DNA from 2 places in the Bacillus sp. FSL H8-0534 genome. Region 2 is predicted to be linked to the other one. Evidence: riboswitches for the same ligand, from Rfam matches in the RefSeq annotation. Region 2 holds a riboswitch; the other holds the start of a gene.
What was found. Region 2 has a riboswitch for FMN ahead of ribD (bifunctional diaminohydroxyphosphoribosylaminopyrimidine deaminase/5-amino-6-(5-phosphoribosylamino)uracil reductase RibD). Riboswitches for the same ligand answer to the same signal wherever they lie in the genome.
Positions count from the first base shown of each region.

Region 1 (8,835 bases), 3.0 Mb from region 2:
TATCTAATTTTTATTATATGAAATAGAAAATAGATGGTTCTTTTCGAACAACTATTCCGACGTATTTAACCATTTATCCCATTCTTTTTTTGTATCACCAATGAACACATTTTGAAGTCCAATCTTGTCTTCATCTGAAACAAACTGACTTGCAAATCCAACAAGCCCTATGCAGATCTTTGAATTCTGACTTTGCAACTTCTTAATCAAATTTAGTGCGCCTTTCAAATATCGCTCTTTTGAACATGATATAAACACATATTTGGGTGCAAATTGCTTAATAACTGTATGAATCTCATCTTCCTCTAAGCCTGTCCCAAAATATGTTGCTTGATAGCCTTTCAAACGTAAATATATTGTGAAAACAAAAAGGTTTAATGTATTCAATTCTCCTGGTGCGCATATAGCCAAAGCTTTTGGCAAAATAAAATTAGTATGCGTATTATGATAAATCATTCCAATGCGTGAACATAAAAATGAATCTATATACCGCTCTTGTACAGCTGTTATCTCATCATTTCTCCGCATAGTCTCCAATTTATCAATAATCTTAACAAATATATGAGTGATTACTTTTTCTGTTGTATAAATAACAAATGCCTCGTTTAATAATTCACGGGCATGCTTTTCATCAAATTTTAACAAATAATGAAGGATATCGTCTACTAAAAACACTTCTGTACTGTATGCTACTTCAACTAAATTGTGATTTTGCAATCGATTGCTCTCTAATAACTGGACTGCTTGACCAATCGTAAATCCTTCATTCACTTTATACATTAACCATTTTAAAATTCTCACATGCTCTTCTGTATATAGGCGATGCCCAGCATCATTGCGCTTTGGAGCAATAATATGATATCGTCTCTCCCAAGCCCGCAGCGTACTCGGCTGAATTCCAAGCATATTCGAAACAGCTTTTATATTATATTTCCCTTTTAAAGTTGGCATGTTTTTCCCACCTTTAAACCGAACATCTCTTATTTTTTTCCTTGCAACGTAATTAAGTGCGTTTGGGCTGGAGCTCGAAAACGTAGTGGTATCAATGTCGTTCCATACCCATTACTCACAAATAAAGTTGTATTCGGATACTTATATACGCCGCCTTTTAGATATCGTTTAAAATGAAATAGACGAATTTGTCCCCCATGGGTATGACCACTTAATACGAGGGAAATTTGTTCTTGTCCAGACATTTTGTTTACAATAACAGGATTGTGACTAATAAGAATACGAAAGCCATTTTCTTGACAATCTGCTAGTGCCAAGTCTAAACGATCCCGTTCTAATCCAACATCATCCACCCCTAATAAGCAAAGCTTGTCGCCAGAATCTGATTCAAACAGCACTCTTGTATTATCTAAAATTTTCACACCATGTTCTAGTAATAACGCATCTAGTTCATGATAGTCAATTTCATAATCATTATTTCCCCATACAAAATATATAGGACCAATTTTACTTAATGTTTGAACATTAGCAGCAATTTGTGATAACGATACACCTTTCTCAGCTAAATCACCGCCAATAATAACAAAATCAGCTTTTCCTTTTACATTTTCAATTAAAGAAGGCGAAACAATTCTCCTATGAATATCTGAAATGAAAAATATCCTGACCTTTCCAAAGCTTTCCGGGAAATTTACAAATGATAAAGTGTGTTCTAACAATGTATTACGCAATGCTTCTCTATACATCATAAAAAGACAAATAAAGCCAATACATATGAACGTGCCACCTAAAATCCACAACATATATTTTTCTCAACTTCCCTCTCAACAAAATGTAATTTTATCAAGCTATATTGCAATAAAGATGAATAAAATCTCATCCGATACAAAAGACTTCATTCACCTTTTCAATCACTCATATAACCATTATTTTACAGCTACTATTCCTTCTCCGTTTTCTTTTTGACAGGAATTTTCAATTCTTTTCCCACTTCTAACTGATTGTCTTGTAAATTGTTATAGCGTTTAATGATTGTAGCCCCATCTTCATTGGGAAAATACTGTTTCCCAATACTTTCAAATGTCTCACCTGCTTTTACAATATGCGTTTCAAATTTTTCTGGCTGCTTCTTTTTTCCTTCACCATGTTTATTTGAATCGAAAAAAATCACTTCAAACGCATTTGTTCCAGGGACATCATTCTCTTTTGCACTTTTTACTTCGATATACTTATCCGTATACCATAAAATACTAAGTGGTAACAAAATAAATAAAAATGTTAAAACTCGAACAAAAAAGTGGTTAATCTTAAATTTAGATTTTTTCTTTTCTTTATTTCTATGAACCTCACTTCGCGGCGGTAAACCTTCTTCTGTTTGCTCTTCTTCCAATTCTTCTTCAAAATCGGGAATTTGTTTCCTCATGCTGTTCACCACCACCTTTCATTTATTTTCTTAATTGAAGTCCCATTATAAAATCAACAAGAAAGTGTGCAAAAATTGTTATAAACAAATTTCCTGTCCATTGAAACACATATCCAAATACAAAACTAATCATACATACAAAGCAAAATAAGAATGGCTTCATCACATATCGAATATGTAAAACAGCAAAAATAAGGCTAGCAATTACAAGTCCGAAATGCGTCTGTAACACACCCCGAAATAAAAATTCTTCAGCAAATCCAATAACAAACGTAATAACTAATAATTGTATAACAGAAATCCCTTGGAACATCCGCTCATTAATTCCACCATCATCAAACCACGATTCTGGGAACACTTGCATTGCAATATAATCAAATAAGATGACACCACCCGCAACTCCACTACCTATTATAAGGATGGAAACAGGTTCCCATTTCCACAAATCATAAAATTCATTCCTATTTGGAAATAATATATAGGCTAATGCGCAGCCAACACCTATAATTATTAATTGTGTTATATAGAGGTTAAGCCGTATTTCTTTCGGACCTATGTCTTCAATACTACGCCTTTGAATGTCCATCATTCCTCCGTTCTCTCATACCAAAGAGCAATTGTAACTCCGCTTCCCAATTATAGTCGAAAATTGATTGTCTTGCTCGTCTTTTTTTATAATCTTCTTTGGAAATACCGCAGTAGTCACAGCAGTTTTTTACCTCAGCTTCCTTCTTATATCCAAATTGATGTAGCATTTGTTCCCGTCTACAGCCTTTAAACTGGAGCCACGATTTCATATTTTCTAATTGCCTATATTTATTCCGAAGACGCTCGTCCACTTCTAACATCAATTTTTTCATTTTCTCATCTGACAAGGATTCCATAATGAGCTTCTTCTGTTGTATGATTTTCATCTTTTCTAAATGATAACGTACAAAACGCCAATGCTGCTCACTAAACCTTGCGGCATTATAACAAATTTCTTCCACATCTTCCATTGGCAATACTTTCGTTTGGAACATCTTCTCTTGTAGTAAGGAAAATAAAAATTGAATTTGCTGTTTATTTGGTAATTCATCCTCAATGATAGAAACTGGTAGATCATGATCCAATGGACTACAAAGTAGAATCGCAATACTCATCTCTCCATCTCTTCCCGCTCTACCGATTTCTTGTAAATAAGAAGCAATATTTGCTGGATAATGAAAATGAATAATATATCTTGTATTCGGCTTGTTTACCCCCATACCAAATGCACTTGTACATATAACAAGCTGCAGTTGATCATTCATAAATTGTTGCTGAATTAACATCCGCTCTTCATGTTCCATTCCACCATGATAAAATGCAACATCTGCTATACCTTTACTCCTTAAATATTCTGTCAGGCGCTCCGTCCAAGCCCTGCTAGAACAATAAATAATTCCTGGTCCTTGTAAATAAGTAACTTGCGTGAGAAGCGCTTCCTTTTTTTCTTCTATTGTTTGTACAAATTGTACTTCCATTGCAATATTTGGACGATCAATCGAATACACATGCTCTGCTACATTCGTAAGTTTTAAACTTTTTATAATATCTTGTAATACTTCTTTTGTTGCAGTAGCTGTTAATGCTAATACCGGAGGATGTCCAATAGCCGCTATAACTTGATCTAATTTTTTATAGTCTGTTCGAAAATCGTAACCCCATTGCGAAATACAATGTGCTTCATCAACGACAAATAGCGAAATATGAATCTTTTTTAGTTCTCTTATTATTGCTTCAGTTTGCAGCATTTCAGGCGAGACAAAGACAAATTTATAAGAAGATAATCTTTTTATCGCTTCTTTTTTCTCAGTTAATGTACGGAAACTATTAAACGCAATCACACGATCCTTTACTATATATTTAAGCTGCGCTACCTGATCTTCCATTAAGGATAGTAATGGAGAAACAATCAGTACTGTTCCATCTCTCATAAGACCTGGAAGTTGATAGCACATTGATTTTCCTCTTCCAGTTGGAAGCATCGCCACAACATCTTTTCCTTGCAACAAATCCACAATAACATCTTTCTGTCCTTGACGAAATTCGTTATAACCAAACCACTTATACAGATAATCCTCAAGTCTCATTTACACCCTCCATCTGTGCTAACACAAGACGAATTTCAAAATAAGAAACTGTTTCTCCTACCGCTTGCTTTAATACACGCAACTTACGTGTTTGTAATGTTTCAATAATGCGCTGCACATGCTTAATTTTATTTTTCCCCATGAACATTTCAATAGAAAAATCTCGTTCGCGTAATGCAATTTCAACAAAATGATCCTCTATTGTTGCAACCTTTAAATTTCTAATCGTTGCAATTTCATCTAAAGAGAGCCCTTGTCTCCAAAGCTGATATGTTTTCTGCGTGGATAAACTAAACAAATCTGCCCTTTCATTCGGATAAGAAATAATTTTTGTTAATAACGGAAACTCTTTTTCATTCTCTCGAACAGATTGAATAAAGAAATGAATGGTACCCCAAAATAAGAGATAGATGCGAAATACATCTTGGTTTGTAATTTCTGCAAGTTGTTTTAATGTATATCCAATCCGTTCATACCCAGTTAGTCGATATGTAAAAATCGTTGCTTCTATTGGCAAAGTATCTTTCAACAGCATATGTATCTCTTTCCACAAACCTGCCGCAAGTTCACTTCTTGTATACGGTATCCCGATGAGGAACTGCTTGACCCACATCATGATCTCTGTATCTTGTTGAATAGGAATAAATTTCGCATTTTGCTGTTGTAAATTTGACACAGTTTGAATAATTAATGAAAGTCGTTTCCAAAAAAGCTCGCCAAGATCACCATAGTGTAAACCATGTAAATACTGTGGAAAAGAAAGTGTTTTTTTCCAAGTTTCCAGTTGTTCCTTTCCAGCATCAGTTAAAATGTACGTATTTTCATGTACATTCTGAATCCATTCTTTATGCAATACATGTTCAATTTCCTGATCATAATCAGAACGTTGTAATGATTTGTATATTCCAAACAGAAAAGAAATGTGAAATATATTTCCGTCTTGTAGTGTTTGTGAAGAACGTTTTCCTTTTAAAAGGTGATAAATGGAAGAAACAGTTCGTTCACCATTTAATTGTTTTATGCAATATAGTAAAGTATATTGTAACTGCATCACCGCTTCCACCTTTCAATTACATTTATCCCGCTATTTGCTGACAGTAAAAGCCCGATTGGTGAAAGCTTTCTATCGATAGCGATGAAGAGAACCCCACTGATAGAAGTTTCACTTTATATTTTCTATTGTATCAAACTGTACAGCATTTAGGCATTTTGAAAATCTTGTGAAATAAATCAAAAATAAGTTGACACTCTAATTGATAAGCATTATCATTATAATTTTATGTTGAAAAGTTTGAAAAACCGTTTTACAATAAGGTTATAATTTTTATAGCGAATATTTTCACATACATATTATCAGGAGGGAAAAGAATATGGCAAAATATACAATTGTTGATAAAGACACTTGCATCGCATGCGGAGCTTGCGGAGCTGCTGCACCAGACATTTATGATTACGATGATGAAGGTATTGCATTTGTAACATTAGATGATAACCAAGGTATCGTTGAAATTCCAGATGTATTAATTGACGACATGATGGACGCATTTGAAGGTTGTCCAACTGACTCAATTAAAGTTGCTGACGAATCATTCGATGGCGACGCTTTAAAATTCGAATAGTCTTTTTATTAACTTCAAAAAATCCCCCTCATTTTATGAGGGGGATTTTTTGTTATTCATCTAACTTACAATTTAAAAAGCCATCAGCGATATTCTCTCCTCTGATGGCCAAAATTTCTATGCATTTTTCATTTTTGCAAATACCCATACTTTTAAACGTGAAAACAGCGCTACAAACACAACTGTTACAACAATTCCTTTAATTAAATTAAATGGTAGAATTGCCGCTACAATCATTTGTCGCATACCACTGCTAGACATAGCAGGCTGATTTAAAAACCAAGTGTACGCTGGTAAAATAATGAAATAATTTAACACACTCATAATGATAGACATAGCAACCGTTCCTAACATTAACCCTGTTGTTAAACTTTTTACTGTGCGATGCTTACGAAATAAGAATGCCGCTGGACCAATAAATAGACATCCCGCAATGAAATTAGCTACCTCTCCAACCGGAACTCCGGTTAAACTTCCTTGAATCCCATAGTGAAGGATATTTTTTATCCCTTCTACAACTACACCTGCAATCGGACTAAAAATAATCGCTGCAATTAAAGCTGGCACATCACTAAAGTCAATTTTTAAAAATGGCGGAAGTCCTGGAAATGGAAAATCCAACATCATAAGCAAATACGCAATACTACTAAGCATCGCTACACTCACCATTTGTACTACACTGTTTTTTTGTTTCATCATTCTCTCTCCTTTTCCATCGATCATCTCATGGAAAGTGGAAAGGTTCTGCTATGCCTATTTTTTCATGATACGAAAAAACCCTTTGTGGTTTACACAAAGGGAGAATTTTTAGGCACATCAAACAGACGTTCAAAGAGCTATCTTTTTTGAACGCTTGAACCTCCATCTTCTCCCATCCAGACTGTACTGTCGGCTTTGGAATCTCACCAAATCCTGCCTTAACGGCTCGCGGGCTTAGAACGAAAAGCAACTGTTCATCACCGCCGGTCGGGATTTTCACCCTGCCCCGAAGATAGACCGATATTCTATTTTCTTCACCATTATACAACAACATCATACAGTTGTGAATAAAAATGTTTATAACTTACGAATAGTAAGCATCGTTCTATATAAGATTTGTCTTATTAATACTCAATAAAAAAGCTATCGAATTATTTGACAACACAATCCATATTTTTTACAATCTGACTTTTTCCTGCGTAATTCCCTAGTCATTCATACAGAAAAGTGATAAGATGTTGAATTGTTAAGATAAGAGCATTTTCTTAATACGGAGGAAATGTCATGAAGAAAGAAAAAAGACACTCTATTCAAGAAACGATGAAAAAAAACTTAAGAAAAGAATACTTTTATTTAAAAAAGGAATTACTTTTCTACTGTCCAATTGATTTAGGCACATTTTCAAGAGAAACATACTATGCTACTTTTGACAAAGAAGGAATTAGTGTATATCAGTATGATAAAACAACAGAAAGTAAACTAAAGCTACGCGAGCGTCACCTGTGGAAAAGTTGGGATAAAGTGAAAATTGATCACTATTTAACAACATCACAATTTGTTTTCCAAGGAAAACGAAATTGGATTCTCTCTCTCTTTCATAAAGGGAAAGAGGCCCAAAAAATAATTAAAGAACATACTTCTTTACAAACAGAAGTTGTTTCCCGATCCTTTTTGAAAAAGCTTCCTGGTTTTCGTTCCAATACAACTTTAAACAAATATATAGGCAGCATTTGTTATACAGCACTTATTGCATTTTTATTAAAGTGGATAATTCCATTTCAAGTACAAGTTGCCTTGTATTCGTTTTCTATCGGCTGTATGCTCCTTGGTCTACTTTGCTTTACAATTGGACTAATCGAACCAACCATTGTATTATTTCGAACGAAGGAAAAAACAAGGACAAAGGTCTTTTATTATTATAGCTATTTAGCCATTTCTGGATTTATATGTGTCTTTATTTTTTGGTAAAAAAAGAGCTAGTCCTACTAGCCCTTTTTTTAATTCATATATAATTTTTGATTTGGATAAATTCGATCTTGTTGTAATGCATTTTTTACTTTTATCTCATGAACAGTCATGCCAAACTTACGGGCAATACTGACCAATGTATCCCCTTTTTGCACAATATACATCGATGATGAAACCACTTGATCCCTTTCTCCATTTAAAACAAACAATGGATTCATTGCATTTCTTTTCCCAAATGTCCAAGCACCTTTATGAACTTCTAAGTGCAGATGTGCACCTCGTGATTCACCTGTGTTTCCCACTTCACCAATTACCTCACCTCTTGTAATATGATTCCCTTGAAATACATATCTCTTATTTAGATGGGCGTAAACGGCCTCATATTCTCCATGCTTAATAAACACTACATTTCCATAACTATTTGAAAAATAGGATTTTGTCACCGTTCCACCTCGAATAGCGGCAATCGGTGTTCCGATTGGAGCAGCTATATCAATACCATAGTGTTTTCCATTTCTTGTTCCAAAATAGTCACTAATTCTTCCATCTACCGGCCATGTCCATCGTCCGTCCTCAGCATAAGCATATAATTGAGAACTAAAAAACAATCCAAAGACAAGTATCCCGACTTTTAAGCCTTTCATATACATCCTCCGTTTTTTAATAACCGCCACACTTTCTCTATTGTGGTATATTACGGAAAAAAGTATACAAAAAAGAAAGTGAATTACTCCACTTCCTTTTTACGAAAACCAATTGCACTTCGTTTATATTCAACATC
Region 1 covers NZ_JBBOUC010000001.1:1,543,994-1,552,828, forward strand. The annotation lists gene MHH71_RS08125 (MerR family transcriptional regulator) at 52-951, opposite strand; gene MHH71_RS08130 (metallophosphoesterase) at 981-1,754, opposite strand; gene MHH71_RS08135 (LysM peptidoglycan-binding domain-containing protein) at 1,892-2,374, opposite strand; gene MHH71_RS08140 (CPBP family intramembrane glutamic endopeptidase) at 2,397-2,960, opposite strand; gene MHH71_RS08145 (RecQ family ATP-dependent DNA helicase) at 2,941-4,488, opposite strand; gene MHH71_RS08150 (helix-turn-helix domain-containing protein) at 4,478-5,539, opposite strand; gene MHH71_RS08155 (ferredoxin) at 5,859-6,107, shown strand; gene MHH71_RS08160 (ECF transporter S component) at 6,225-6,803, opposite strand; FMN riboswitch at 6,967-7,104, opposite strand; gene MHH71_RS08165 (hypothetical protein) at 7,371-8,054, shown strand; gene MHH71_RS08170 (peptidoglycan DD-metalloendopeptidase family protein) at 8,084-8,698, opposite strand; gene MHH71_RS08175 (cob(I)yrinic acid a,c-diamide adenosyltransferase) at 8,782-8,835, opposite strand, start outside.
Region 1: it holds a riboswitch for FMN, as region 2 does, so the genes downstream of both, MHH71_RS08160 (ECF transporter S component) here and ribD (bifunctional diaminohydroxyphosphoribosylaminopyrimidine deaminase/5-amino-6-(5-phosphoribosylamino)uracil reductase RibD) in region 2, are expected to answer to the same signal.

Region 2 (8,835 bases):
GGCTTGTTTTTCACAAAATGTTATTCCGGTTCATATTGCTTTTATCCCTATTCTAATTCCAGCGCTTTTAAAAGTACTAAATGAACTGAAAGTGGACCGCCGGCTTGTTACATGTATTATTACATTCGGATTAATCACTCCTTACATGTGGGTTCCAGCTGGATTTGGAAAAATTTATCACGATGTACTACAAACAAATGCACAGCAAAGCGGACTTACATTTGATGTAGCGCTTATCCCAAAAGCAATGACAATTCCAGCAATAGGAATGATTATCGGTCTATGTATCGCTGTTTTCATTACATATCGTAAACCACGTACTTATCACACCGAACCTATTCATGCCGCATCTGATGAAGCCGCTCCTTATACAAAAAGAAGCATTTCCTTTGGGTTATTGTCTATTATCGCAACACTAAGTGTGCAGCTAGCAACAGAATCCATGATTTTTGGCGCACTAGCTGGAATCATTGTATTATCCGTTAGTGGTAGCCTTCCTTTAAAAGAAGCTGACGCTATTTTAACAAGTGGTATGCGAATGATGTCATTTATCGGTTTCGTCATGATTTCTGCCGCTGGATTCGGAGCAGTTCTTCGGAAAACAGGGCATGTTGAATCACTTGTTCAGACAAGCGTCAATTTAATTGGAAACAGCAAACCGCTCGCTGCCTTTCTTATGCTTGTTATCGGTCTGCTCGTTACGATGGGAATCGGTTCTTCCTTTTCTACCATTCCGATTTTAACAACCATCTTCGTCCCGCTATGTATCCAACTTGGGTTTAGCCCGATGGCAACCATCGCGATTATCGGTACAGCTGGTGCATTAGGTGATGCTGGTTCTCCAGCATCTGATAGTACACTAGGACCTACCTCAGGTTTAAATGCTGATGGCAGGCATCATCATATATGGGATACGTGTGTCCCAACTTTTCTTCACTACAATATTCCGTTACTTATATTCGGCTTTATTGCTGCTATAACATTATAAAAAAGGTGCGTTTACTAGACGCACCTTTTACTTTGTAGATTCTCGTTCGATTAATATAAACTCTTGCTTCACTTCCTCAAGTTTTACTTGTTCCTTTTTCATTTTCCCTACCAATCTTTGTACAGCTAATACTCCTTGCCTTTCAAAACAACTTCCAATTGTTGTCAAAGACGGCGTAACCCATTCACCTTGTAAACTTCCCTTAAAACCAATGACTTGCAAATGATTCGGTATATGGAGATCAAGAGCATTCGCCGCGCGAATTGTAGCAATTGCAATCGCATCGCTAGCAGCTACTATACCATCTATATAAGGATGCTTCCGTAATAATTCAGCAATTTGACTTTCCTCATCTTGTCCCTTTATTTTTTCTTCTCGATAAGCAATTCCTTCATCCCAAACAGCATCTAAAAAACCAGCAGTGTGCTCTTCCATTGCTTCGTCTTCTATCTTATCCCCAATATAAGCAAGAAAATGACAACCTTTTTCTTTCAATACAGTAACGGCCTTTCTACCACTTTCATAATATGTAGAAATAGATGCTGCCTCTGTTCCGCCCTCAAGTACAACAAATGGAAGGGAAAGTTGCTTCACATGCTCAAATACATCTTTCGTCATAATAACGCCAGCAATATTATTTTGCATTAATATATCTATATATCCTGTTTTATTTTCTGTATTACAAATAACAATTTGATATCCTTCTTTATATGCAGCCTCTTCTACTGAACGAAGTAATGTTATATAGGATGGATCTTCTAAATTTGATACTAATATAGCAATCATTGTCGAAGATTTTTTAAATAACGCCTTCGCTACAGCATTTGGTTTATACTGTAGTTCTTCAATTGCTTGTTTTACTTGTTTTACTGTATCCTCATGAACATACCCTTTTTCATTAATGACTCGTGAAACGGTTGCGACTGAAACACCGGCCAATTTTGCAACATCACGTATGGTTGCCACATCGTCACCCCTTAATATGGTAATAGCTTACAATTTAAACCTAAAACAAAGTAGGCTATTCGTCAAGGTTATTATTTTATATTTCTGAAAATTGTTACATAAAATACTTCTTACATTTTCCATCTTCAACATATATAAAGATGGATTTTATAAATTCATTTTTTCTAGTTGAATTTCATGTAAAATCGCGATGTTATCATAGCCAATAAGCGGAATTTCTCGCTTTATCTTCCTTGCTTCCTTGACCGCATCAATATATAAATTCGTCATCATAAAACCACGTTTCTGATAAAAACGAAGTGCGTTTGTATTATCATTTGTTGTAATAAGCCACACCTTTTTACAACATTGTTTTTTTGCAATATCAATTACGTACTCTACAAGCTTAGTTCCAATTCCCTTGTTCTCCTTAAAGCTATCTAAAGAAACAATCTCACAATCATTTTCTTTTATTTCATATGTAATAATTCCTATTATTCTGTTATCTTCAGTTGCAATAAAACCAGGCAATTGATCTAACTGATGTGCTCTTTCACGTGAAACCATCAACGTGCTTCCCCAATTTTCATGCATAAAAAGTTCAATTGTTTTTCTCATTTCCACTGTGATTTTTTGTATTCGAATCATGTCCCACTCTCTCCCCCTTTTACATCATTATGATACAATATAAGTGTATCATATGCAGAGATATTTGGAGGATGAGGGAAGATATGAAACGTTTTTTTACAGCATTGCTAACCATAATAGGAGCATTAATTGGTATCGGTATTTTCTTTACCAATAAAGTAATGTATTTAAAGAAAAAAACAGAGGAAGAAATTTTAGAACGTGAAACAAAAAAACACTTTCGCTTAGAGGATTTTAACGCCATTCCAAAAGAAGAGGTTCGTATCCCGTCTCAATTTAAATACGACCTTCACGGCTACTACATTTCTGCAGGCAATTCTAATAAATTTATGATTTTTTGCCACGGTGTAACCGTAAATAAAATAAACTCTGTCAAATATGCAAATTTATTTTTAAACAGAGGCTACAATGTATTTATTTATGATCATCGTCGCCATGGTAAAACAGGTGGTAAAACGACAAGTTATGGCTATTACGAAAAATATGATTTAAAGACGGTAGTTGACTGGCTCAAAGACCGTTTTGGTACAAATATTATACTTGGTGTTCATGGAGAATCAATGGGAGCAGCGACATTGCTACAATACGCAGGTATGGTGGAAGACGGTGCTGATTTTTACATTGCAGATTGTCCATTTTCTGACTTCTACGAACAATTACACCATCGCTTAAAAGTCGAGTTTCATTTACCAAAATGGCCACTACTACCATTGGCAAATGCCGTTTTAAAAGTACGAGACGGTTATACAATACGTGAAGTTTCTCCTATCGATTGTGTAAAAAACATAAATAATCCAGTCCTTTTTATTCATAGTAAAGACGATGACTATATTTTATGTGATATGACAAAAGCCCTTTATGAAGCAAAAGAAAATAATAAACAGCTCTTTATTGCAGAACACGGTGCACACGCTTGCTCTTATAACGAAAATAGACAAGAGTATGAGGATGCCGTTGATCAATTCTTAGAAACATATGTAAAAGAAACAAAAAACAGGCTTGCATAAGCCTGTTTTTTCATATTACTGCGCTAAAACATCTGTAACTTGTTCCATATTTTCAGAAATCCATTTTACCGCTTCATCAAGCGTTTGAAATTCTGTCGTTTGAAATGTTACCTCATCTTGCAAAAGCCACACATCTTTTGCTTCTTGTCCCACACCTGCAATCGACCAATGAAGTAAGCTATATGGATGATTATCATTTAAAAACGATGCCCAAGTGCGCTCATTTGCAATATTTTGTAATGTACGTAATTGTTTATTCATGTTTCGTCACCTTACTGTATTTCAGTTATAAACGTTATTATAACATTCTCTGCCCCTACACACAAAGAACTGTTTTCTTATTGTCAAGTGCTTCCTACAATTATATGATGAACATAAGCGTTTGAGAGGAGGGGAATAACGTTGGCAAAAGTTCAAATTAAAGTAAATGATAATGGTTCATTTCGCATTACAGGGGATGTGGAATTAATCGACTCACAAGGGAATGCTTTCCCGGCAAAACCTGCATTTTCTTTATGTCGCTGCGGCTTATCAAAAAATATGCCTTATTGCGACGCTTCGCATAAAGGCATATTTGAATCTGTTGTTCGAGCACCAAAGGGAGAATAATGATATAAGAAGCACGCGCAATGACTTGCGCGCGCTTCTTATATATGCCCTATATAAAAACCTAAAAATGCTGAAAAAATGCCTAGCATATAACTCATTATTAAATACAATACAGCCTTTTGTCCTTCTCGCTTATGTATCAATTGAACAATTTCAAGTTTAAATGTTGAAAAAGTAGTAAATGCTCCCATAAATCCTGTTCCGCATAATAATAGCCATGTACTACTCACCTCAGCTCCATACAATAGACCTAGTAAAAATGAGCCTAATATATTTACAAATAGTGTTCCATATGGAAACAAGCTTCCGTACTTTTCTTTCATTGCATTACTAATAGAAAATCTAGCAATTGCTCCAAAAAAACCACCGATTCCTACAAGCAATATATTCATAGTGCTCCTTCTTTCTTCATGCTTTTTTCATATAATGCATTTCCAAGATAAAATCCAAATAAAGAAAAGAGCAATCCTCCAACTACACTTGTACTTACATAATAAAATGCCATAAGAAACGCTTCATGCTGCATGAATTTCAACGTCTCTACGTTAAATGTTGAAAAAGTGGTAAAAGAACCAATCATTCCTGTTCCAATGCTACTCATTATCACTTGTGAAACATGTTTCATACGAAACAAATACATCGTTAAAAATGCCAATAAAAAACTACCAATCATATTCGCTGACCATGTTGCCAGCGGAAAAGAATCGACTGAATGAATACCAGCCCATTGTCCTAATTCGTATCGTGCTAAAGCTCCAACAATACCACCGATTCCTACTGCAATATATTTCATATTTCCACCTCGTTTACATATACTGAAATCTTTCCCATACTATATATACATTTTGATTCTCCAACATTTAAGTCGCGGCTATGAAAACAAAAGCAGACCTCCATTTATTTTCTCCTTTTGTTTAACATGGCATGGGGTGAACCGCCTCGGACTCTCTCTCCTCCCCTAAAAAGAAAAGGTTTTCTATCAAGTTTTCAATTTGTATTTATATAGTATAACAAAATTAATTTCCCCCTTCATTTTCATACAATTCTTCACATTCGAATATTTTTTACTATCCCTTTTTCTTTTTTGTGCTATAATGTGAGCAAACAGCATCCTTCGGGGTCGGGTGAAATTCCCAACCGGCGGTGATGAAGTGCACACTTCTAAGTCCGTGACCCGTTTCCAACTCGGAAACGGTGGATCTAGTGAAATTCTAGGGCCGACAGTATAGTCTGGATGGGAGAAGGATATGTTTTCTAGTGCTTATATAGCGAATACACTTTTATTTTGGCGTACACATTTTTACTGATTCGTTTTGAATCACTGTATATGTTTTATTTCATATACCTATTTTTCTATGCTGAAATAAAAAGATACGACTAGCGTATAAAAAATTGATAGTTTGCTAGGCTTTTTTCTCGTGCAAAAATATCAATTATCGTTAGGCTTCTTTCCTATACTCTCGTATTCGAACTATATTACTAGAAATCACGTCTCCCAAACCCCAAGGATACTATTATCCTTGGGGTTTTTTGATTTTTCTTAGGAGAGGTGAAAAGAATGACAGACCAAGAATATATGAGGATTGCCTTGCAATTAGCACAAAGTACTGCAGGTCAAACAAGTCCAAATCCAATGGTCGGTGCTGTTGTTGTAAAAGATGGAAACATCGTTGGAATGGGAGCGCATCTGCTTGCAGGCGAAGAACACGCTGAAGTTCACGCTCTTCGCATGGCCGGTGATAAAGCAAACGGCTCCACTGTATATGTAACGTTAGAGCCGTGTAGTCACTTTGGAAAAACTCCACCGTGCTGCGATCTACTTATTGAAAAAAAGGTGAAACGTGTTGTAATTGCCACACTTGATTGCAATCCGCTCGTTTCAGGTAGCGGTGCAAAACGTTTGCAAAAAGCTGGTATTAGCGTAACTACTGGTGTTCTCGAAGAAGAGGCCACCGCATTAAACCGGTACTTTTTCCACTATATGAAAACGAAACTGCCGTTTGTAACAATAAAAACAGCGATGAGTTTAGATGGAAAAATAGCAACTACTACCGGGGAAAGCAAATGGATTACAGGTGAAGTTGCTCGTACAGATGTCCATCAATATCGTCATACGCACGATGCCATCCTTATCGGAGTGAATACTGTCATAGCTGATAATCCATCTTTAACAACACGCCTTCCAAACGGCGGCAAGCATCCGATTCGTATTATTTTAGATACACATTTACGAACTCCGCTATCCTCTCATGTCATTACAGACGAGATGGCACCAACATGGATTATTGTTGGAAAAGATGTAAATAAAGAAAAAATAGCGGGCTACGAATCTCAGGCGGTATCTGTACTTCAAATGAAGACGAGCCAAATTGAAATACGCGACCTTCTCCTCCTTCTCGGTGAGAAACAAATCCTTTCACTCTTTGTTGAAGGTGGACAATCGGTACACGCGAGCTTTTTAGAAACAAAGTGTTTCAATGAAATTGTGACCTATATAAGTCCAAAATTAATCGGCGGAAAAGATGCTCCAACTATGTTTGGTGGCACCGGCTTTATAAAACTGCAAGATGCAATTTCCTTGCAAATTCAAGAGATGAAACAAATTGGTGATGATATAAAAATCGTTGCTAGTGTGCGAAATGAGGTGCCTGCATGTTTACAGGAATTGTAGAAGAACTTGGAACTGTTTCGAATATCAGGCAAAGCGGAGAAGCGATGAAGCTAACAATTACAGCAAACACAATCTTGTCAGACGTAAAACTAGGAGACAGTATTGCTGTAAATGGGATCTGTTTAACCGTCACTTCTTTTACAGCGTCTTCTTTTACTGTTGATGCGATGCCTGAAACGGTGCGAGCGACATCATTACGTATGCTCGGCACCAGTTCTAAAGTAAATTTAGAACGAGCAATGGCTGCAAACGGACGCTTTGGTGGACATTTCGTCACAGGGCATATCGATGGAATTGGAACCATTTTAAATAAAAAACAGCACTACAATGCTATATATTACAAAATTGGAATTCCAGATGATTTACTCCGTTATTGTTTACAAAAAGGGTCCATTGCTGTTGATGGCACAAGTTTAACAATATTTGATATAGATGAATCTTCCATTACAATCTCGCTCATTCCACATACCGTAAGCGAATCTATCATTGGTAAAAAAGCGGCGGGAGATATTGTGAATATTGAATGTGACATGATTGGAAAATATATCGAACGTTTTATTTCAAAGCCAACAAAGCGAAGCACTTCAGTTACAGAAAGCTTTTTACAAGAAAACGGATTTCTATAAGGAGGAAGCACAATGTTTCATCGTATTGAAGAAGCACTAGAAGATTTAAAACAAGGAAAAGTCGTCATCGTATGTGATGATGAAAGCCGTGAAAACGAAGGAGATTTCATCGCTTTAGCAGAGAACATTACACCAGAAACAATTAATTTTATGATTACACATGGCCGTGGCCTTGTCTGTGTACCGATTACAGAACAATATGCGGAACGCTTACAGTTAGAGCCTATGGTTTCTCATAATACAGATTCTCATCATACTGCGTTTACAGTAAGCGTTGACCATATTTCTACAACAACAGGTATTAGTGCTTACGAACGTGCAACGACTGTGCGCGAATTATTAAATCCGGATTCAAAAGGAACAGATTTTAATCGTCCGGGTCATATCTTTCCTTTAATCGCCAAAGAAGGTGGAGTCCTGCGCCGCGCTGGGCATACAGAGGCAGCTGTTGATTTAGCAAAATTATGTGGCGCAGAACCAGCCGGAGTTATTTGTGAAATTATAAATGAAGACGGCACGATGGCACGTGTTCCTGATTTAGTACAAGTTGCAAAACAATTTAATATAAAAATGATTACGATTGAAGATTTAATCGCCTATCGCCGCCATCATGAAACGCTCGTGACAAGGGAGATTGAAATTACATTACCGACAGATTTCGGTACATTTCATGCAATCGGTTATTCCAACTCATTGGATCAGAAAGAACATATCGCTCTCGTAAAAGGAGACATTTCTACTGGTGAACCTGTTCTCGTTCGTTTGCATTCTGAATGTTTAACTGGCGATGTTTTCGGTTCATGCCGCTGTGACTGTGGTCCACAGCTTCATGCTGCTCTTTCTCAAATTGAACGCGAAGGAAAAGGTATTCTTCTTTATATGCGCCAAGAAGGCCGCGGGATTGGCTTGCTGAATAAGCTCCGTGCATACAAATTACAAGAAGAAGGATTAGATACTGTTGAGGCAAATGAAAAACTAGGATTTCCTGCCGATCTTCGCGATTACGGTATTGGTGCCCAAATCTTAAAAGATCTAGGGTTACAGCAATTGCGTTTATTAACGAATAATCCAAGAAAAATCGCAGGTTTGCAAGGTTATGATTTAGAAGTTGTCGAACGCGTACCATTGCAAATGCCAACAAAAGAAGAAAACAAAACATATTTACAAACAAAGGTAGAAAAATTAGGTCACCTATTAAACTTATAATCTATTAATTATAATTAAAGGAGAGATATATTATGGTATTCGAAGGTCATTTAGTTGGTACAGGATTAAAAGTAGGGATTGTTGTTGGACGTTTCAATGAATTTATTACGAGCAAACTACTAGGCGGTGCACTAG
Region 2 covers NZ_JBBOUC010000001.1:4,495,085-4,503,919, reverse strand. The annotation lists gene MHH71_RS23015 (Na+/H+ antiporter family protein) at 1-988, shown strand, start outside; gene MHH71_RS23010 (LacI family DNA-binding transcriptional regulator) at 1,016-1,954, opposite strand; gene MHH71_RS23005 (GNAT family N-acetyltransferase) at 2,102-2,581, opposite strand; gene MHH71_RS23000 (alpha/beta hydrolase) at 2,665-3,588, shown strand; gene MHH71_RS22995 (DUF2552 family protein) at 3,604-3,849, opposite strand; gene MHH71_RS22990 (CDGSH iron-sulfur domain-containing protein) at 3,991-4,197, shown strand; gene crcB (fluoride efflux transporter CrcB) at 4,236-4,589, opposite strand; gene crcB (fluoride efflux transporter CrcB) at 4,586-4,990, opposite strand; FMN riboswitch at 5,304-5,447, shown strand; gene ribD (bifunctional diaminohydroxyphosphoribosylaminopyrimidine deaminase/5-amino-6-(5-phosphoribosylamino)uracil reductase RibD) at 5,756-6,868, shown strand; gene ribE (riboflavin synthase) at 6,850-7,494, shown strand; gene MHH71_RS22965 (bifunctional 3,4-dihydroxy-2-butanone-4-phosphate synthase/GTP cyclohydrolase II) at 7,507-8,700, shown strand; gene ribH (6,7-dimethyl-8-ribityllumazine synthase) at 8,733-8,835, shown strand, end outside.